One region of the Lysinibacillus sp. FSL K6-4013 genome, then DNA from elsewhere that is predicted to be linked to it. Evidence: riboswitches for the same ligand, from Rfam matches in the RefSeq annotation. Region 1 holds a riboswitch; each other region holds the start of a gene.

Region 1 (5,670 bases):
GCCTCTTTGGGCAGTGATTTTACTTACTTTAGGAGGAGCCATTGCGCTACATATCCGTTTCCATCACTTTGATGTTATGTATCCAAGTGTTTTTATTTGGGCTTATATTGGAATCGCCATACATAATGGTTTTGATGAGCTACTTGTCACTACAGCCGCTTTATTTTTATGCGGTGTTCTCTTTGTTGGCATTTTATTTATTAAAAAAAATCCTGCCTACCAAAAATAAATTGGTTAGCAGGATTTTTTCATTACATCCTATTCTTCGTCTAATGACGTTAAGATAATTGGTTTATCTTTTGTTACAATGACTGAATGTTCGATTTGAGCTACAAGTGATTTATCAGGCGTCACGAATGTCCAGCCATCACCTGCTTCGACGATATGCTCTGCCTTTGCTGAGATAAATGGCTCAACCGCAAGGACCATACCTTCTTTCATAATAGTAGCATCCCATGCATCGTAATAATTTAAAATATGGTTTGGTTCATCATGTAAAGATTGACCTAAGCCATGACCTGTTAAATTCATAATAACAGTTAACCCATTAGCATTAGCCTCGCGCTCAACAGCTTTGCCAATTTGATTTAATTTAGATCCAGCCTTTACCTTTGTCATTGCTCGATCAAAGGCACTTTTAGCAACACGGCAAAGCTTTTCTTTGTCCTCATAGCCATCACCCACAACAAATGAAATACCTGTGTCAGCAAAATAGCCATTTAAAGAGCCTGAAACATCAATATTTACGATATCTCCCTCTTGAATAACACGCTTTCCTGGAATACCATGTGCTACTTCTTCATTGACGCTAATACATGTATACCCTGGAAAATCATATTCTCCCTTTGGTCCTGAAATAGCGCCAGCCTCTGCAAACATGCGACCAGCAATTTCATCAAGCTCAAGTGTTGTAACACCTGGTTTTGTGGCAGCTTTCATTGCTTCGCGAATTTCAGCACAAATGCGTCCTATTTTTTTAAAAGCTTCAATCTCTTCTTGCGTTTTTACAATCATGTATAACGTCCCTTTCATCTAATATCTATTCTTTAATATAACATAACTTTTTATGCGTATAACGATAAACGCTTTAAATATTGTATGCTTTCCTACTTTGCAAAGTGCTAAAAGAGTTATTCACGACAAAAAAGTCCCTCCACTCCTGTGAAGGGACTAGCATTAAGCTTTTCTTTGCATTAATTGGGGAGCGGCTGTAAATAAAAGAACACCAACGATAGCCGTTAAAATGGTTGCTGGTAGCATATATGTACCATTGTAGATGATGGAATAGATCCATGCATTTTGGTCACCCGCATATTCGGCAAAAAATACAGCACCAGCGATTGTATGTGCTGTGTATCGTAAGAAGCCTGCGAAAACGGTACCTATGATTATATAAAGTGCCATTTTTGTTTTGTTCATATGTTTAGCAGCGTCTAACACTGGTCCACGTACAACCGCCGCTAATCCTACAACAGTAAAAGCAACGCCATAATCTAGTAATCCTTGTAGCCAGTGCACGATATAAGAACCAAACATTGTTTGCATAACACCCACAAGTAGTCCCGTAGTAAGACCAGCTACTAAGCCCCAGCGAAATGCTATTAACATAATTGGTACCATAACAAGACTAACTGAGCCGCCTTGTGCCCATACTTTAAAGGAAACCTGATCCAGTACGAGACCTATCGCTGCAAAAATCGCAATCTCCACTAGCATTAATAGTCTTTTTTTGTCCATACATATTCTCTCCTTTGTTCCGATGTAGGATACAAGAGCAGGAATAGAAAAGCGCTGATATGTCTCTTTCTGACACCTTTTTCCTTTAAGGACGAAAAAACGATGTCAGGACAGAGCCTCACATCGTACAAGTGTCGGTTTCTATCCACATCCCTACGCAAGCGTTAACTTACAGGTTCGAAGAGTCAAGGCATTACGTGCCCAGTCTCAGCTGACATCATCAGCTCCCCTTGTGGTCGTTACATCTGAATTTATTTGAACACTCTCATTGTACGCAAAGGATTGAAGGATTACAACCTTCCATACATCATTTTTTTGAAACTTTGCTGTTTTTCATGCGTAAATATTTAAAAAGGAGGTACAACTATGGAGAATCAAAAAATTTTAGCTGCCTTTAGTTATCTTAGTATTTTCTTCGCCCCTTTTATCGTTCCATTAATTGTATATTTCGTGACAAAAGACAGTGATGTAAAAAGCCATTCGATTCGTGCACTTGTCTCTCATTTAATACCCTTTGTTTTTGGCATTCTATTCTTTATTGTCTTTGTTTTTTCTACATTTAGTTTAGATCCAACCTCCAGTAACAAGACAGTGATGATTATTTGGTTTGCTTCATTCGCCATCTATGCTCTCGTCTCACTCGGTATTGTGATTTGGAATATAATTCAGGCTGTTCGTGTTATCCGTTAATGTTTTATTTTTAAGTGAAACAGGTAGTAGTAATTGTAAAAGGAGCTGTTTTGGGATGAAAGTATCAAACGTTGTAAAAACTGCCGTTAAGTTAGCACCTATTGTTATTCCTATCGTAAAAAAAGTAATGGCTGCAAAAAAGGGCACAACGCCTACAACCACAACTCGAAAAAAATAAAACGAAGGCGTATTCCTTTTAGAAATACGCCTTCGTTTTATTTCACTTCAAAATGGGTTTGACTATGGCCATTTAATGTTTTTTCCACATGTAAAACTGCTGGCATCGCAGATTTCAATTCAGGTACATGCGAAATAACGCCAATCATACGACCAGAATCCTGCAAATCAATTAATGTATCGATTGCTTTATTTAGTGATTCCTCATCGAGCGAGCCAAAGCCCTCATCAATAAACATCGTTTCAATATGAATATTACCTTGGTAGCTTTGAATCACATCTGCCATCCCCAATGCAAGGCTCAACGAAGCATTAAACTTTTCGCCACCTGATAAAGTTTTGACATCTCGTAATTGATCTGTATAAGCATCATAAACATCAAGACCAAGGCCACTTTGCTTCGCATGCTTTTCTAATCTATCTGAACGTCTAAGCTCAAATTGACCGTTTGATAAATGATACAGACGTATATTGGCAGCTTCTGTAATTTGATCTAAGTAGTTAATTTGTATATAACGCTCAAAGGATAGCTTTTTCGAATTTTGTCCATTTAATAATCCATAGAGCTCCTTTACTCGTCCTGCTTCTTGTTCAAGTAAATGAAGCTCTTTCGCTATTTCTTCCACCCTTTCACTAAAGCCTTGGCATGCTTGTATAAAGCCATTCATCTGTTGCAAACGTTTAAATGCTTCCTCATAGGAAATTCGCTGCTGTTCTACTCTTGCTTCCATCGCCTCTAAATCTTGCTTCTCTTTTCCTTGAAGGTATGTAGCTCCTTCGGTAATCTGAATTTGCAACGTGTGTACTTGTAAAGCATAGTCGCTACATGCTTTTCGAAGTGCATCCAATTGTATGGCACTCCGTTTAGCAGTTGCATAAGCCTCATAGCTTTCGAAACCTATTTCTTGCATATCTGCTGAAAATTGCTGAAGCTTTTCATTCATTTTAAGCTGTAATTCCTCAAAGGACTGTTTGGCAATTTCTACAGTTAGTGTTGCATTGCTAGCTGCTTCCTTTGCTGCATGCAAATTTTCTTGACTCACTTGCCAACTTTTTTGAAGCTCTTCTTTCTGTTTACTAACTTCATTTAGTTGTTGCTTTAATTGCTGTAAAGTTGGTAAATTAGGGGGCATCTGCTTAAGTTGTTCGTCTACAACCGCTTGTAATTTTGTCCATTCTTTTATCTGCTCTGCTAAATATTGCTCTAGCTTCATATGCTTATTTCGTAGCTGCTCTATTCGGTCATGCTGATGCTTTATTTTTAATCGCACATCAGCTAATTGATGTTGAATAATTTTTAATGCAGCAATCTCTTGTTCCACTTCATGTAAAGTAGCGGTGATCTGTGGTTGGTCTTCTTGTTTAATATGTTGAGCTTCGAGTTGTCGCCATGTATCTTGAAGAAGTTGCTGCGCTGATGCTAAAAATGCCTCTTTCTCTAAATACTTACGCTCGTCTGATGATGCCTTCGCTCTTAATGCTTCCACTTGAGCAAGCTCAATAACTTCCAGTTGCTCATTGTGTGCTTTCTGATGTGTCATACTACCACAAACAGGACAAGGCTCTCCTTCCTTCAGCTGTTTGGCTAAAATACTAGCCTGACTCGTCAGCCACCGTTGCTGCAAAAGTTGAAGAGCCTCTTTACTTTCTTGATAGAGACTTTCTGAAGCAACTACATCCTGCCTAGCTAACTCTACGGCATGTTTATATTTCTCCGCTTGCTTGATTAAAGCAACCTGTTCCCGTAGTTTCGGTAATTGTTCTAAATAGCTTTCATAGGGTTCAACCTGTTTTTCATAGCCTTCTAATGATTGAGAAAAATGCTGTAATTGCTCTTGTTCATTTTCCAAAAGTTTGAGGTTATCATGTACTGCTCGTTTTGCATTTTCAGCATACTGCTCTGCTATTTGCAGCTGTTGTACATTGTGTTCATACGCTTCAAATTTCGGTAATAGCGCTAGCATCTCTATTTCCTGCTGTAAGATTTGCTGTCGTTCAGATTCTTTAGCCTCTTCTATCTCATAATTTTCTTGTGCTTCTTGCAACTGTTCTTGTGATTGCTGTTGCTTAACCTTTGCTTGTTGAAAAGCTAGTTCTTTTACATTCAGTTCAGCACGTAAATCCTTGCATTGTTGTTCTTGCAGCGTAAGTCGCTCTGCTTGTTCTGCTAAAGCAATCTCCTGCTCCTTTGCTCGGTATGAATCCTGCTGTTGTAAAAGTGTTTGCAACCGCTGCTGTCGATTAGCTTGCTCATCGAATTGCTCATTAAGCGTTTTTGCTAAGCGATAATATTCCTGCTCTTTTTGATGAAGGCTATACGCTTCTTCATAGTGTAGCAGTTCACTTTCTCCACATTTCTTATAGTAGCTAAGCTCCTCATCAAGCGCCTCTGTCAGTTGATGTAGATTCTCTGTATTATCAGCAATCAATGTGAATAAAGCGGATGAACGCTGTGGTAAGGCACCCACAATTTGACCAAGTAAATGTTCTTTTAATTGTTTGGCACGCTCAACATCACTTTCAGCCTCTTTACGCTTGGCATCAAGCTTTTTTGCCATGACACCGAAACGATCTGTTTTAAAGATTTTCCGTAAAATTACTTCCTTATTTGTTGAATCAGAGGTTAATAGTTTTCTAAATTCACCTTGAGGTAACATCACTATTTGGCTAAATTGATCTTTTGTGAGACCAATAATTTCCTGTAACTTCTTATCGACTTCAAGCGTTTGCTGTTTCTCTACAATGCTATAATCCAGCTTTCCCTCTTTTACTTCTGCTAGCTCTATTTTCTTCCCAGTAACCGTTTTATTTTTTTCTTTAATATGACCTGGCTGTCGTACTATTTGATAGACTTTCCCATGCATTTCAAAGACGAGCTCTACAGCTGTATATACATCATCATGCGCAAAGCCGCTTCTCAGTAAAGCTGTATCCTGCCGATCCTCCCCACTACCTGATCCGTAAAGAGCATAGCAAATAGCATCGAAAATAGTTGTTTTACCTGCACCCGTTTTTCCAGAAATGGCAAACAATCGATGCTCCCCTAGCTCTTGAAAATCAATTACT
Region 2 (5,670 bases), 1.0 Mb from region 1:
GGGTAGGAGCAATCTTTGAGCAGAATTCTATTATTCTTGAACCAACTGAGGCTGCTTTAATAGATACTAACAAGCGTTTTATACCTTATTTAAGTAAGAACGGAAATGATATCACGACTGCTCAAATCGAAGGTATTGATGATAAGAGTGTTTCTGAGTGGTATTGGGTACCAAAAGAAGACAGACGTGCAGTTTTGACGGAGCCCTATGATTATAATGTAAATGGGCAATCTGTATTAATGACAACGATTTCGGTGCCATTAATCAATGCTTCTGGAGCATTTTTCGGTGTATTGACAGCGGATGTATCAATAGACTTTTTAAATGATTTAACAAAATCGAACGCCCCAGCAGGCGGTTACGCAGCAATTATTACGAATAAAGGTGTGCTAACAGCTAACAGTTTTGGTGAAGAGCTTGTTGGGCGCAATATGCAAGAGGATCCTACTTGGACAAGTATTAGTAAGACAATGGAAAATGGTGAACTAACAAGTATGTACGCTGATTCTAATCAGCTGAAGGAAAAGGCATATAATGTTTTTGCTCCAATGATTTTAGAGGGCATTGACGAAACTTGGACTGTTCAAGTCGTGTTAGCTGAATCAAAGATCCTAGAGACATATAATCATGTATTTGTATTTACGATTATTGCTTCTATTATTATGGTCATTTTGATGACAGTTGCAAGTGTGTTATTCATCTTTAAACAGTTAAAGCCACTTAAATTTTTACGTGCATCGATTGAAACGGCAGCCGAAGGGGATTTAACACAAAAGGTAGAGGAGAAATATATTAAGCCTGATGAAATTGGAGCAGTGGCTGTGGCCTATAATAATATGTTGGATAAAACCAATAGTGCAATTCAAACCGTTCTAAATTCTACGAGGTTATTGAACCAATCTTCTAATCAGGTAAATGAGGCATTTAATGAGGTAGTTGCTTCTAGTCAGGAGGTTTCGGTAGCTATCAACGAAATTGCACAGGGAGCTTCGAAGCAATCAGAGGATACAGAAGAAACAAATTATCGGATGATGGATTTATCTGATCAGATTGATGCCATTACGTCCCTTTCCAATGAAATGGATGAGCTATCTCATAAAACAGGTGTAACAACGGAAAAAGGATTGCATGAGGTTGAAAGTTTAAGAGTGCGTAATATGGAGACAAATGAGATGAATGGGCGTATCCAGCAGCAAATAGAATCATTAGCTTCTAATATTGCCAATATTAATCAGATCATTGCTTCGATCCAAAGCATTACCGAGCAGACTAATCTGCTAGCTTTAAATGCAAGTATTGAGGCAGCACGTGCTGGTGAACATGGTAAAGGATTTGCTGTAGTAGCAGAGGAAGTTAGAAAGCTAGCAGAACAATCTAAGAATGAAACAGAAATTATTAAGAGTACGGTAGAAAGCATTCTTGAAAATTCTCAGCAAACGGTTGCTGTTATTGCATCTAATGCAGATTTAATGCAATCACAAAATGAGTCAGTACAAAGCACGCAACTAGCATTTAAAGATAGCAGTGACTTGTCAGGTTCAATTGCCAATTCTATTAGTGAATTAATGAATAAATTATCTAGTATGTTAGAGCATAAAAATCAGGCAATCATGGCTATCCAAAGCATTTCGGCTATTTCAGAGCAAACAGCAGCCTCTGCGGAACAAGTAAGTGCTTCCGCAATGGATCAACAAGCAGAATTACAAAAAGTAGCAGAGTCTATTCAAAATATGAACGATATTTCAAACGAGCTACAAGAGGTTGTAAATCGATTTAAGCTTGCTTAAAGGGAAAGGCTGCCTTCGTTATAGAGGCAGTCTTCTTTTATTGTGTGCTTTGAAAACCCCCTGCTATGCAGGGGGTTCCGGAAAGCTTTTAGCTATGGACAATAAAAAAACTCCAAACGTACAATAAAGTCAGGTCTAGTCAACCGACTTCGTACGAAAGGAGCCCCCATAAATGGATAATAAAAGTTTAGCACATACAACGTGGAATTGTAAGTATCATATCGTCTTTGCGCCAAAGTATAGAAGGCAGATTATTTATGGTCAAATTAAAGCGGATGTTGGAAGAATATTGCGCCAATTATGTGAAAGAAAAGATGTAGAAATCATAGAGGCAACAGCCTGTCCTGACCATATTCATATGTTGGTAAGTATTCCACCGAAATTGAGTGTATCTGCGTTCATGGGTTATTTAAAAGGGAAGAGTAGTCTAATGATTTTCGACCGACATGCAAATTTAAAGTATAAATACGGTAATCGTCAATTCTGGTGTCGAGGATACTATGTGGACACAGTCGGCCGAAATAAGAAAAAGATACAGGAGTATATAAAAAATCAATTACAAGAAGATATCCTGCAAGATCAAATGACGATGAAAGAATTCATTGACCCATTCACAGGAGAAGAAATCAAGAGAAAGAAAAAATAAGTAAGCCGCTTTAGCGGTTTGTGTGAAAACGGAGTGCGGTTGGCGGACCATTCAGAATGTCTTTAGACATGGGCCAGTACCCCAGCGTTTCACGCGCAGAGCAAACCACCAGTTATACTGGTGGTTCTGATTGTGAAAGTCAGAGAAATTGACCTAGAAGGAATTCGGCACTACTATTAACACTGGAAGGGGGACATTGATATGATGTATCTCGGAATGATTTTCTTTCAAATTGTTGTACCTATTTTAGTGTTACTTGTAATAGGCGCTATACTACAAAAGAAATTTCGCTTTAATTTAAAAGCATTATCTCAGCTTATTACATATTGCTTTATGCCAGCAGCTGTTTTTGTAAATTTATATGAAACGCATGTAGAGTTATCTGTACTGGGAGAGGTCGGATTATTTATTGTACTCTTTATCGGTAGTCAAATGATACTCAGTCATTTTATGGCGAAAGGGCTCGGTTTAGCTAGAACAGAGGCAGCTGTCTTTAAAAATAGTGTGGTGCTTATTAACTCAGGTAATTATGGTATTCCGGTGGCTCAAATGATTTTTGCCACGCAACCTATTGGAGTAGCCATTCAGGTCATGCTCGTAATCTTTCAAAATATGACTACGTATACATATGGTTTATACAATTTAATTTCTTCTACAAAATCGGGTATGACAATCATTAAGGATTTCTTTAAAATGCCCATTATTCATGCGCTGATTATAGGTGTCGCTATGAACTATTTTGATATCGGTATACCACAATTTATCAAAATACCTGTAGAACATGTGGCAGATGGATTTATTGCTGTGGCATTAATTACATTAGGTGCGCAATTATCACAACTAGAGATGAAATCAATGTTTAATAAAACTGTCTTTATCAGTTGTTTTACGCGATTAATTATTGGACCATCAGTTGCATTAGCCATTATTTATGTATTGGGATTAGATGGAGTCGTCGCACAATCACTGTTTATAGCTAGTGCCTTTCCAACATCTCGTAATAGTTCTAGTCTAGCATTAGAATATGATGTAGAATCTGCAACAGCAGCGCAAGCAGTTTTATTTTCAACAATTGTAAGCTGTATAACTGTAACCATTGTGATATATTTTGCGGAAGTATTATTTACCTAGAAAGATAAAAAATAACTTCCATCTCTTAGTATTATCTGCTACACTAGCATCAAACTAAATAGTATTAACTAGGGGAGTCTGATGAGTCAGGCTGAGAGGGAAACGCTACGAAGTTTCTTGACCCTTTGGACCTGATCTGGCTCATACCAGCGTGGGAAAGTTAAGAAGCTATTGCAGAGTATGCAATCAATAGACCTTTACATTCGTGGCCGGATCCAAATAATTATTTTGGATTCGGCCTTTATTTTTTAGATTGTTGGGGTGAGCTAGAATCGGTCCTTATATCAAAATAAATTTAAGGGAGAGAAGTAGCTCATGTCAGCAATTAGTGAAAAGAATATGACCATTATGTCCAGCTTTGAGGGAAGCAAAAAAGTATATGTGGAAGGATCACGCCCAGATATTCTAGTACCTATGCGAGAAATTGCATTAAGTCCGACAACAGGCAGTTTTGGAAATGAAGAAAATCCTCCTATTCGAGTATATGATACGAGTGGACCCTATACAGATCCAGCCTACCAAGTAGATATTACGAAAGGTTTACCTGCCTTACGAAATACATGGATTCAAGAGCGAGGGGATGTAGAAGTATATGAGGGACGCGCCGTTAAACCAGAGGATAATGGCTTTCGTCGTGCAGATGACCCACGTAATCATGAAAATATCTTTCCTGGATTAGCAAGAAAGCCTTTACGTGCTAAAAAGGGTAAAAATGTGACACAGCTTCATTATGCACGAAATGGGATTATAACGCCTGAAATGGAGTTTGTAGCGATTCGCGAAAATGTGGAACCTGAATTTGTCCGTTCAGAAATTGCAGCGGGGCGTGCTATAATGCCTTCTAATATTAATCACCCTGAGGCAGAGCCGATGATTATTGGACGTAATTTCCATGTGAAGATCAATGCTAATATTGGGAATTCTGCTGTAACTTCTTCCATTGCGGAAGAAGTTGAGAAAATGACCTGGGCAACACGATGGGGTGCAGATAATATTATGGATTTATCGACTGGTAAACATATTCATACAACAAGAGAATGGATTATTCGAAATGCTGCGGTGCCAGTGGGAACAGTGCCAATTTATCAGGCTTTAGAAAAGGTAAATGGTGTAGCAGAGGATTTAACGTGGGAGGTTTATCGTGATACCCTCATTGAACAAGCTGAGCAGGGTGTGGATTACTTCACCATTCATGCAGGCGTCCTTTTACGCTATGTACCACTTACAGCAAATCGTGTAACAGGCATTGTATCTCGTGGGGGCTCTATCATGGCACAGTGGTGTTTATATCATCATCAAGAGAATTTCCTGTATACACACTTTGAGGAAATCTGTGAAATTATGAAAGCCTATGATGTTGCTTTTTCCTTAGGTGATGGTTTACGCCCAGGCTCAATTGCAGATGCCAATGATGAGGCACAATTTGCAGAGCTTGAAACATTAGGTGAGCTAACGCAAATTGCTTGGAAGCATGATGTTCAGGTGATGGTTGAAGGGCCGGGTCATGTACCAATGCATCTGATTAAAGAAAATATGGACAAACAATTAGAGGTTTGTAAGGAAGCGCCCTTCTATACATTGGGACCACTCACAACAGATATTGCTCCAGGTTATGACCACATTACCTCAGCCATTGGAGCAGCGATGATCGGATGGTTTGGTACAGCGATGCTTTGTTATGTGACACCGAAAGAGCATCTTGGTTTACCGAATCGTGAGGACGTTCGTGTGGGCGTTATCACTTATAAAATTGCTGCACATGCTGCTGATTTAGCAAAAGGCCATCCAGGTGCACAACAACGAGACGATGCACTGTCTAAAGCGCGCTTTGAGTTCCGTTGGCGTGATCAATTCAATTTGTCACTAGATCCCGAGCGTGCAGTGGAATATCATGATGAGACACTCCCAGCGGAGGGAGCAAAAACAGCACACTTTTGTTCTATGTGTGGGCCTAAATTCTGTAGTATGAGAATTTCACAGGATATTCGTAATTATGCTAAAGATAAGGATTTAAATACGACTGAAGCGATCCATCAAGGTATGAAGGAAAAGGCTGAGGAGTTTAAAAAAGCAGGCAGCCAAATTTACCAATAATGAAAGAAAAGG
Region 3 (5,670 bases), 1.5 Mb from region 1:
ACTTCTTCTAATAAGGAAGGAATTTCCTCATCGGTGTACTGATCCAAATGAATATGCGCATCAATCAACATACATATCACCCTTTTCCTCCTGTAAATACATAAATAATTGTTGCTTTAATGCTGTGAATGCTGCAGAATGTCGAATTTCCTCTTTCCGAGGTCTCTCAAACGGCACGATGATTTCCTTTTTAACGGTAGCTGGACGTTTGGTTAAAACAAGTATGCGATCTGCTAAAAAGAGAGCTTCTTCAATACTATGTGTAACAAATAGAATGGATTTGCGGTACTCCTCCCAGATAGATAAAAGCCATGCTTGCATTTCCAGTCGAGTAAATTCATCCAACGCAGAGAATGGTTCGTCTAAGCATAAAATCGGCTTATCACTGACCATTGCTCGAATAAAGGACACACGCTGCTGCATGCCTCCAGACAGTTCGTTCGGGTAGGCATGGATAAAAGAGGCAAGACCAACCTTTTCTAACCATTCCTTGGCACGTTCAACATTTGGTTTAAGTTGTAATTCCTCTACAAGCGTGACATTTTCTACTATTGTACGCCAGGGTAATAGACATGGCTGCTGTGGCATATAGCCAATCGTTCCTTTTTTTTGTTGGATATCCTCTCCATTTAATAAAATGGCTCCTTGATCAATTGGCGAAACACCACCAATTAATTGAAAAAGTGTACTTTTACCACTGCCTGAAGGACCAACGATGGCCACAAACTCTCCATCCTTGACGTCAAAAGAAAGTTGATCAAGGACTTTGAGCGCATCGAAGGATTTAGCGATGTTTTGAATGCTGAGCATGATAGCCTCTTCCCTTCACCATGAATTTTTCAATTAAACGAATACCACTAAACAATAGTAAGCTCAAGAGAACAATCGCAAAAATTGCCACAAATACGCGATCCGTACGGAAGGAGGACTGGGCTAGGGTCATGTAAACACCAATACCCTTTTTTGCACCAAGCCATTCCGCAATCACAGCCCCCATCACACTATATGTAGCCGCAATTTTAATGCCTGAAAAAATAGCAGGATAGGCATAAGGCCATTCCAGCTTCCAAAAGGTTTGTGCCCTTGTAGCACCAACCATGGCAAAATAATGCTTTAATTCTGGAGCTGTTTGTCTAAATCCATCCATCGCTGCAATGACAATCGGGAAAAAGCACACAAGACAGATAATGATAAGCTTCGGTAATAAGCCAAAGCCAAACCAAATAATAAGGAGCGGTGCCAAGACTAGAATAGGAACATTCTGCGACATAATAAGAATTGGATAAAACAGTTCTCGAATAAATGTAAATCGATGCAACACTATTGCCACCGTTAGCCCACAAGCGATGCCAATGGCTAATCCTAGTAGAGCTAATTGTACTGTAGCGAATGCATGTGGTAGAAAGGTTTGATACGACTGGATGGCTTCTGACAAAATACTACTTGGTGTGGGTACTAACCAATGAGGAACTTCAGCAAACCGCACGATTAGTTCCCATATGAACAAGAGGAAGGCGATAAAAATTATCGTCCTTCCCTTCTGTAATGCACGTTTCATTACTGATATTTCTCCGTTAATGTATCCATCGTAATACCCGTTGGCTGATATAAAATTTTCACTTGTGTAATGACATTAATGGCACCAAGTTCAATCATTTTCTCATTCATTTTTTCAATGATTTGGAGCAATGTTGAAAGCTCACCCTCCATCGTTGTTTCCAATGGATGTACCTGATATTTCACCCCAGAAGCATCGATCACCGCAATTGCTGCATCGACATATGGTATAACATCTTCATATTTCTCTGTCTTCGGAATGATTTGTACACTGATTAATGAATTTGCCATCTTATTTGGCCTCCTTTTTAGGTAAGAAATCATTAGTAAAGGCTTTTTTCGCATCAAATTCGCCCTCTAATACTTGATTGCTAGACATCCATTTCGCGTAATTTTCCCACACAGAAAGCTTTTGCTCTCCCCATTGCTTGGCATCATCCTGATATTTATCAGCCAGCCATTCCTGACTTTTATGCACTAACGCTTTATCTAAATCAGGGGCCGCTTCGATTAAAATATCAGCCGCTTCACTTGGGTTTTCAATTGCGTATTCATAGCCCTTCGATGCAGCTGCCACAAAGGCTTTGACTACATCCGGGTTGTCCTGTATCATTTTTTCATTTGTAGCTAAAACTGGCGTATAATAATCCAATTGATCACTATAATCTGTAAGATATAGCATATTAATCTTTTCCCCACGCAGCTCAGCCTCAATCCCAGTCCATGCATAATAAATCCAAGCAAAATCTATATCTTTTTCCATCATTGTGAAGAAATCTAAATCCCCTGCATTGACGATATCTAGCTTATTAATATCTGCCTTTTCTTTTTGCATGAGTGATTGTAAAACGGCTTGCTCTAATGGCGCGCCCCAACCACCATAGGTTTTACCTTCAAAATCCTTTGGCGATGTAATGCTCTTTGAAGCAATAGAAGCAAAGCCAGATGTATTATGCTGTATAATTGCAGCGATGGAGACCAGCGGCACATCCTGTACTCGTGCCTGTGTTATGCCTTCCTGATAGCTCACGCCAAAATCCGCCTTTCCAGAAGCAACAAGCTGATCTGCGCCCGCCTCACCAGGCATAATAATATCAACATCTAAACCCTGTACCTCAAAATAACCGAGTTTTTTGGCAACATATAGTCCTGTATGATTTGTATTCGGCGTCCAATCCAGTACCACAGACACCTTTTTCAGCTTGTCTGCAGCCTGCTTGTCATCCTTGTCACTACAGCCTACTAATGTCAATAGTGCTGCCAATAAAATAAAAAACCATTTTTTCATGCGAAAGCCTCCCAGTTTGTAATATGAAAGTGTTCATGAATGAATGTTGTCACCAGAAGAAAGCGTATACAATGTTGGCAAGCTGTTGCTTGAAAACATAAAAAAACGCCTAGGATTCCTCCCAGACGTATTGCAATCAATCTTCAAAACTTTGCTTTTTTGAATAGATGTTCCCTACGCTGGTACGAGCCAAATCAGGTTCAAAGGGTCAGCGTCTATCGGACACAATCTCAGCTAGCAATTACTAGCCCCCCTACATTCTTTCGCTATGAACTTTTCGATGATTATTATACCCATAGTTTCACTTAAATGACAAGGTGCTATTTTGAATAGAGCTTAAAGCCCAGCGCTCCTAAGAGGCTGGGCATGCTTTTAGCTTGGTTTCTGTTCTTTTTTGGCTGTTACAACATGAGAAATTGCTCCATCTGTTGCAATATCCACTTTAAATGAACCATTGGAATGGCGATCCGCACGAGACAATGCTTGTACGTCAATCATCTCTTGAACACCTTTTTCAGTTTCAATCACAACCTGCTCCTCGTCTGTTGCTTGAACAACTGCCACAATTCGGTGAGGGTTTGCTTTTAACTCTGTTAATACTTTTAGTCCACGTTTTGCACGACTCGCTACTTCAACTTCAGCGACATTCATTTTCTTTACGGCCCCACGCTGTGTCACAATTACTACATAGTGGGTAACATCAGGCTGTAACACATTGACTCCAACTAAGGCTTCTCCATCTTTTAGTGTGATCCCTTTCACACCGCCTGTTTTGACACCTGTAACTGGTAACTCCTCCATAGGGAAACGAATCGCATAGGCTGTATCCGTTGTGAGCATCAGCTCCACATCATCTGTTACAAATGATGCATAGATCATCGCATCACCAGCCTTGACATTCATCGTTTTAATTGGCTTTGAATAACGCGTTACCGCATAGTCTGCGAGTGGTGAGCGCTTAATTTGGCCATCTTTTGTGGCTGTGAAGACATACGTATTTGGCTGGTCAAAGGTTTCGAAGCCATAAACCGCAATAATGGATTCATCTTCCCCTGTTGGCACAATACTTGAAATATGCTGGCCGAGATCCTTCCAGCGTATATCAGGCAGCTCATGAACAGGCTGATAAATATAATTGCCTCGATTTGTGAACAGCAATAGATGGTGCTGTGTATTTAAGTTTGCTTCATACAATAAATAATCTGAATCCTTCATGGCAAAATCTTGCCCATTTGAAGCGGCATGAGAACGTGTGGATGTACGTTTAATATAACCATCCTTCGTTACTGTTACGACAACCTCTTCACTTGGCACAAGGACATCCAATGTAATTTTAATTTCTTCAATTTCTTGCTCAATCTTCGAGCGGCGAGGTTCTGTAAAGCGTTTCTTAATATCTAGCAACTCTTGTTTAATAACACGCACAAGCTTAGCCTCACTTTGCAGAATCCCCTCTAGCTTCGCAATTAACTTATTTAACTCGTCCTGTTCCTGACGTAGCTCTGTAATATCCGTATTCGTTAAACGGTATAATTGCAGGCTTACAATGGCCTCTGCCTGTACCTCTGTAAAATCAAACTTCGCTTGTAAATTAAGCTTCGCATCCTTCTTATCATTAGAAGAACGGATCGTCGCAATAACTTCATCTAAAATGGAAAGAGCTTTAATTAATCCATCTACAATATGAGAACGATCCTTTGCCTTTTGTAAATCATAAATGGAACGGTTTGTTACCACTTCTTTTTGATGGGCGATATACGCATCTAGCAATAATGGCAATGTCATCATTGTTGGACGACGATTATGGATAGCAATCATATTAAAATTATAAGCTACCTGTAAATCCGTTGTTTTAAACAAGTACTGTAAAATTCCTTGCCCAGGTACATCTTTTTTCAGCTCAATCACGACACGCAAGCCTGTACGGTCTGATTCATCTCGAATTTCCGCAATGCCTTCTAGTCTTTTATCTACACGTTGCTCATCAATTTTTTTCACAAGATTCGCTTTATTTACATCATATGGTAACTCAGTGATAACAATTTGCTCTTTACCACCCTTAATTGGTTCGACAACTGCTTGTGCACGAACAATAATTTTACCTCGACCTGTTTCATACGCCTTTTTGATACCATCTACACCTTGAATGATTCCACCAGTTGGGAAATCTGGCCCTTTAATCACCGTCATCAATTCATCTACAGTAGCATTAGGCTTTTCTAAGCGCATTAACACGGCATCCAGTACTTCATCCAAGGCATGTGGTGGAATATCTGTCGCATACCCAGCGGAAATCCCTGTAGAGCCATTGACTAAAAGGTTTGGAAAACGTGCTGGTAAAACGGTTGGTTCCATATCCTGGTCATCAAAGTTTGGCACAAACTCGACCGTTTTCTTGCCAATATCTCGTAGCATTTCAGCAGCTATAGCAGATAGTCTCGCCTCTGTATAACGCATCGCCGCTGGAGGATCGCCATCGACCGAGCCATTGTTCCCGTGCATCTCAATGAGCATATGACGTGCCTTCCAGTCCTGACTCATCCGTACCATCGCTTCATACACAGAGCTATCACCGTGCGGATGATAGTTACCAATTACGTTACCCACTGTTTTTGCGGATTTACGGAACGGCTTATCATGTGTGTTGCCTTCCGTATACATCGCATATAAAATACGGCGCTGTACTGGTTTAAGACCGTCACGTGCATCAGGCAACGCGCGGTCTTGAATAATATATTTACTATAGCGACCAAAACGGTCACCCATCACTTCTTCTAACGGTAAATCTTGAAACTTTTCTGTACTACTCATGCTTGGCCCTCCTC
Region 4 (5,670 bases), 520 kb from region 1:
TTTATCAACGCCACAGGGAGCTGCGCATATTGTGTCATTTAGTGTTCGTGATTTAAAAGGGGAAGTCATTATTAATGCTATGCAAAAACGTGGTGTCATTGTGTCGACATCAAGTGCATGTTCTTCCAAGCAAACGAAAACAAGTCATGTCGTCGAGGCGCTTCACCTTGATGAGCATTATAAAAAAGGCGTGATTCGCCTTAGCTTTGGCGCACATAACACAATAGAAGATATAGAAAACTTTAAACAAGTACTAGCAGAAGTAATGTTGGAACTCAAAGGAGAAAATAAGTAAATGATTTGGAAAGAAATTTTAATTAGATATGGTGAGCTTTCTACAAAAGGTCGCAACAAAATGGATTTTATCCGCCGTTTACGTGAAAATATTCGTCATGCCTTTGCAGATTTAGGACAACTGCATATTCGCACAGAACGTGACCGTATGTTTATTGCCATAGAAGACGAAGCACAAATGCAAATGCTAATTACAGGTTTACCTAAAATTTTTGGTATTCAATCATTTAGCCCTGTCGCTGCATGCGAAAAAGATATGGACAGTATGAAAAAGCTCGCTATCACGATTATGGAGACATTTAAAGATGAGCCACATACATTTAAAGTAGAGGTAAAACGTACTGATAAAACATTTCCTTTAGAATCTCATGCCATCCAACGTGAGATCGGTGGCTATGTTTTACCACAATTTCAAAATTTATCTGTTAAAGTGAAGCAGCCTGATATTGAGCTACGTGTAGAAGTTCGCCATGATGCAACTTATATGATGGCACAAGTCATTCCTGGTGCAGGTGGAATGCCTGTAGGATCAAATGGCAAGTCTTTATTAATGCTATCTGGCGGTATTGATAGCCCTGTCGCAGGTTATTTAATGATGAAGCGTGGTGTGCGATTAGAGGCAATTCACTTCTTTAGTCCACCTTATACAAGCCAAAATTCATTGGAAAAAGTTAAGGTGCTTGCCAATGAATTAACAAAATTTGGTGCTAGTATTCGCTTGCATGTCATTCCTTTTACTGAAATACAAGTTCTTATTAAAGAAAAAGTACCTTCTAATGTATCGATGACGACAACACGCCGAATGATGTTGAAGGTTGCTGATCAGGTGCGTGAGGAAATTGGTGCACTTGCTATTGTAACGGGCGAAAGTCTTGGACAAGTGGCGAGTCAAACGCTTGAAAGTTTAACAGCAATAAACGCAGTAACAAATACACCTATCCTTCGTCCGCTGATTTCAACTGATAAATTAGAGATTATTGATATTGCAGAAAAAATCGGCACATACGAAACATCTATTCAGCCATTTGAAGATTGCTGCACGATTTTTACACCAGCAAGTCCAAAAACAAAACCGAAGCTTGAAAAGGTTGAGCATTATGAAAGCTTCTCTGACTTTGATGAATTGATCGAGCGAGCAGTGAAGAATCGCGAGGTCTATATTTTCCCTAAGAAAGAAGAACAACAAGATAAATTTGCAGATCTACTATAAGGATTCAAAAGCCGTCTCAAAGCCCATTTTGAGACGGCTTTTTTGTATGGATATTGTTATTCCAATAGAGGTACAATTTACCTCTAAATTTTTTGTATTAAAAATCTAATATCGCACATTCTATATTCACAAGGAGGTGAGAAACATGGCTTCAAACAACAACCGTAGTTCAAACCAGCTTGCAGTACCTGGTGTACAACAAGCACTAGATCAAATGAAATACGAAATTGCACAAGAATTTGGTGTTCAATTAGGAGCTGAAGCTTCAGCTCGTGCCAACGGTTCCGTTGGTGGTGAAATCACTAAACGTCTTGTACAAATGGCAGAATCTCAATTAAAAGGTATGCCAAACAACAACCAATAAATGCTGATTAAGCATTTATAAACTTAAAACCAGTGACCGTAAAAGGCACTGGTTTTAGTTTGTTTATTGATCATTTATTTATACGAGATAAGGATCTAAATGTAGCTACTGTATGATCAACATCTTTGCTTTGACAAATAGCTGAAATAACAGCAACACCATCAACCCCCGTTTGAAATACAGAATGTACATTTGTGAAATTTATTCCACCAATTGCTACAATTGGTAATTCGGGATGTAATGAATGTGCCTCCTGTAAAAAAGATGTACCACATGGTGGTTGTGCATCACTTTTAGAGGATGTTGGAAAGATTGGACCGATACCAACATAATCAGCTTGATGGTTAATAGCTATTTGCAATTCTTCCTCGCAATGGACAGATACACCAAGAATCATGTTCCCGATTCTTTTACGTGCTACACTTACAGGTAAATCATCTTGTCCGATATGAACACCATCAGCTCCTAGTCGTATCGCTAGATCAACATCGTCATTAATGATAAAGGGCACATGATAGTGATGACATAGTTTTTGACATTGGCGTGCAAATTGTTCATAGGCAAGTCCTGTTAACGCGTGAGGACCTTTTTCACGAAATTGAAACATTGTAATGCCTGCTTGTAAGGCTTTTTCTAGGATATAGATAGGTTGTTGTTGAGGAGACACGTTGCTGGTACCCATAATAAAATAAAGCTGCAAATCCTCACGTTTCATGAATCATCACCTCACAGGCATCCTTATACTGTTGGTAAGCAAAATGATTAGTGGGTCCATGACCATTTCCAATCGATAAATCATACATAATTGCTAATTGGATAAACTTTTTAGCTTCAATAATAGCTTCTTCCATAGCAAATCCTCGCCCAAGAAAAGCAGTAAGTGCTGCCGAAAATGTACATCCAGTACCGTGCGTATTTTTTGTTTGGATTCGAGGAGACTGCATCGAAAAAGAAGGTCCATTTTTGATAAATACGTAATCAATAGCATAAAGTGGATTTGCTAAATGACCACCTTTAATGATGACACATTGTACACCTAGCTGTAACAAGCTTTGAGCTACGTCTTTTATGTCTTCAAAATGCTGAATAGTTCTCCCTGTAAGTGTCTCTGCTTCGGGTATGTTGGGCGTAACAACCGTAGCAAGTGGTAGTAAAGTTGAGCATAAGGCATTGATAGCTTCTTGCTGTAACAGGCTTTCTCCTCCTTTTGCGATCATCACTGGATCAACAATCAGTGGAATGTTTAGCTCATCGATCATGCGTGCAATGGCTTTGATAATATCCGCCGAATAAAGCATTCCTGTTTTAATCGCAGCTATTGGAAAATCTTCTACTAAGGCTTCAAATTGTTTTTTTATAAAGGAAACGTCAATTGGGCAAACACCTGATACACCCAATGTATTTTGTGCAGTTAAAGCAGTAATCACAGAAGTACCAAACACTTCTATTTCCTGAAATGTTTTTAAATCAGCCTGTATACCTGCACCGCCCCCACAATCTGACCCGGCGATTGTCGTTACAATATGCATGAAGCTGCACCATCCTTTGACAAACGATGTATAGCATTGAGGAAAGCTATTTGAAAATCACCAATGTCTGCAGTAAATGCTGATGCTAGTACACCTGCTTTTTTATAGTAAGTAAGGGTCTCCATTAATTGTTGGTAAGGGCTATGGCTTACACTATAGGCTGCACCACAAATTGCGCTAAGTAAACAACCTGTACCCGTAACTTCTGTCATTTGTGGATGACCACCAGCGATCCATTGGCTATGCTTGCCATCAGTTATAAAATCACGCTCTCCCGTTACAATAACAATGCATTGATAGCGTTGAGCTAATGATGTGGCTTCTACTTCCATTGCGATAGTGCCTTGCCCACTATCGACACCTTTTTGTTGCCAATCTACACCAGCTATTGCTGCAAGCTCGCCGAGATTACAGCGAATCACGGCAAATTGTATATTCTCAAGTAAATGTCTTACGGTTTCCTTACGATAAGTTGTGGCTCCAACTCCGACAGGATCTAAAATAACAGGAATACCAAGTGCATTGGCTTTTATACCTGCTAATAACATGGCACTTTTTGTGCGATCATTGAGTGTTCCGATATTAATTAATAATGCTTGAGCAATCGCTACCATTTCCTCTACCTCTTGACAGTCATCGGCCATTACTGGTGAAGCACCTATCGCTAATAAACCATTTGCTTGAAAATTTGCCACTACATAATTGGTGATGCAATGGATAAGTGGTTGCTGTTGACGAATTGTTTGAAAAATCATTGTAGTCCTCCTTTTGGGATGGACGTAAGCATGCAAAAAAGGCCCTTTTTGTGTAAAAATGCACGAAAAAGAGCCTTTCATCTGAAAAAACGATGTTATTGCTCCCTACGTCAGTATTAACTAACAGGTTCAAAGGGTCAGGTTTTACCTTCTCAACTCTTACGAGTCCCCCTGCAATCTTGCTTTTAGTTGACCAAAATGTACCATACTTTTCATTTGTATTCAATAGCAAGTTTTCCTATGGATAAAATGTGACCGATGCCATATAGGAGAGTATGATAGTTGTCATGACTTTACCGAAATCAAGCACAAACCATTGAAAATGCTGAAAAAAGAGTTTTATAATGTGTCATAGCAAAAGGGAGGCAATTGCCATGAAAAGACAAGATTTAATTGCACCAGAATGGTATAACATAGCAGAGGAAATTGAAAAATATGCTCAGGATGCAACCAAAAATGCTTTAATCATTTATGAAGAAAACCAAGACATCCAATGTATTACATATGCACATTTATTGGAAAAGGCAAATCAAGCAGCACATGTTTTCACCAAGCAAGGCTTAAGGAAAGGTGATGTCATTTTAGTGATGGTCCCACGCTCTGTGGAAGCATATATTGTATATATTGCTGCATTGAAAGCGGGTTTAACCATTATTCCAAGTTCTGAAATGTTAAGAACAAAGGATATTGAGTATCGAATTCATCATGCAAATGCTAAAGCAGTTATTGCATTTGAACCCTATATTGAACAGTTTGATCAAGTGGGAAATTTACAAGGCTTACTGCAATTTGTCATAGGAAATGCACACAAACCTTGGCAGAACATACTTGAAAAAATGCATAATCAACCTACAACCTACATAAATCCTATCCCAACAAAAAGCACAGACAATGCATTTTTAGCCTATACAAGTGGAACAACAGGAAATCCCAAAGCAGCAGTGCATACGCATAGTTGGGGCTATGCACATTTACGAACAACAGCACCACATTGGTTGGGTGTACAAGAAAATGATATTGTTTGGGCAACTGCAGCACCAGGATGGCAAAAATGGATATGGAGTCCGTTTCTAGCTACTTTAGGTAGTGGTGCTACTGCATTTGTCTACAAAGGTAAATTCGATGCAGCTTCTTATCTAGCATTGCTTGAGAAATTCAAAATTAATGTACTATGCTGTACACCAACTGAATATCGTTTTATGGCAGCCCTTGAAAATTTACATGAATATGATCTAAGTGCCATTCGCCAAGCTGTATCAGCTGGTGAGCCATTAAATAGTGAGGTCATTAAAGTATTCTTGGAAACATTCAAATTACAAGTACGAGATGGCTATGGACAAACGGAAAATACATTATTGGTAGGCACAATGGTAGGGATGGAAGCAAGAGTTGGCTCTATGGGGAAACCTACTCCCGGCAACACTGTTGAAATTATTAATGATTTGGGCAAACCCGTTACAATCGGAGAAGTGGGTGATATTGCTGTACATCGTGAAACACCAGCCCTCTTTAAAAAAT

The links. A riboswitch is a leader RNA that binds a small molecule or an ion and turns the genes downstream of it on or off. The one in region 1 is predicted to bind thiamine pyrophosphate.
Region 2: it holds a riboswitch for thiamine pyrophosphate, as region 1 does, so the genes downstream of both, thiC (phosphomethylpyrimidine synthase ThiC) here and thiT (energy-coupled thiamine transporter ThiT) in region 1, are expected to answer to the same signal.
Region 3: it holds a riboswitch for thiamine pyrophosphate, as region 1 does, so the genes downstream of both, MHB39_RS12340 (ABC transporter substrate-binding protein) here and thiT (energy-coupled thiamine transporter ThiT) in region 1, are expected to answer to the same signal.
Region 4: it holds a riboswitch for thiamine pyrophosphate, as region 1 does, so the genes downstream of both, thiM (hydroxyethylthiazole kinase) here and thiT (energy-coupled thiamine transporter ThiT) in region 1, are expected to answer to the same signal.

Annotation. Positions count from the first base shown of each region.
Region 1 covers NZ_CP152031.1:3,952,520-3,958,189, forward strand. The annotation lists gene MHB39_RS19650 (hypothetical protein) at 1-229, shown strand, start outside; gene map (type I methionyl aminopeptidase) at 259-1,014, opposite strand; gene thiT (energy-coupled thiamine transporter ThiT) at 1,177-1,737, opposite strand; TPP riboswitch at 1,871-1,978, opposite strand; gene MHB39_RS19665 (DUF4870 domain-containing protein) at 2,104-2,427, shown strand; gene MHB39_RS19670 (hypothetical protein) at 2,483-2,605, shown strand; gene MHB39_RS19675 (SMC family ATPase) at 2,643-5,670, opposite strand, start outside.
Region 2 covers NZ_CP152031.1:246,628-252,297, forward strand. The annotation lists gene MHB39_RS01240 (methyl-accepting chemotaxis protein) at 1-1,787, shown strand, start outside; gene tnpA (IS200/IS605 family transposase) at 1,960-2,433, shown strand; gene MHB39_RS01250 (AEC family transporter) at 2,635-3,564, shown strand; TPP riboswitch at 3,625-3,739, shown strand; gene thiC (phosphomethylpyrimidine synthase ThiC) at 3,880-5,658, shown strand.
Region 3 covers NZ_CP152031.1:2,486,487-2,492,156, forward strand. The annotation lists gene MHB39_RS12320 (TatD family hydrolase) at 1-71, opposite strand, end outside; gene MHB39_RS12325 (ABC transporter ATP-binding protein) at 61-810, opposite strand; gene MHB39_RS12330 (ABC transporter permease) at 785-1,558, opposite strand; gene MHB39_RS12335 (thiamine-binding protein) at 1,558-1,848, opposite strand; gene MHB39_RS12340 (ABC transporter substrate-binding protein) at 1,850-2,845, opposite strand; TPP riboswitch at 3,000-3,110, opposite strand; gene parC (DNA topoisomerase IV subunit A) at 3,218-5,656, opposite strand; gene parE (DNA topoisomerase IV subunit B) at 5,653-5,670, opposite strand, start outside.
Region 4 covers NZ_CP152031.1:3,433,367-3,439,036, reverse strand. The annotation lists gene MHB39_RS16990 (cysteine desulfurase family protein) at 1-295, shown strand, start outside; gene thiI (tRNA uracil 4-sulfurtransferase ThiI) at 296-1,504, shown strand; gene MHB39_RS16980 (alpha/beta-type small acid-soluble spore protein) at 1,650-1,868, shown strand; gene thiE (thiamine phosphate synthase) at 1,939-2,583, opposite strand; gene thiD (bifunctional hydroxymethylpyrimidine kinase/phosphomethylpyrimidine kinase) at 2,573-3,397, opposite strand; gene thiM (hydroxyethylthiazole kinase) at 3,385-4,152, opposite strand; TPP riboswitch at 4,238-4,335, opposite strand; gene MHB39_RS16960 (acyl--CoA ligase) at 4,527-5,670, shown strand, end outside.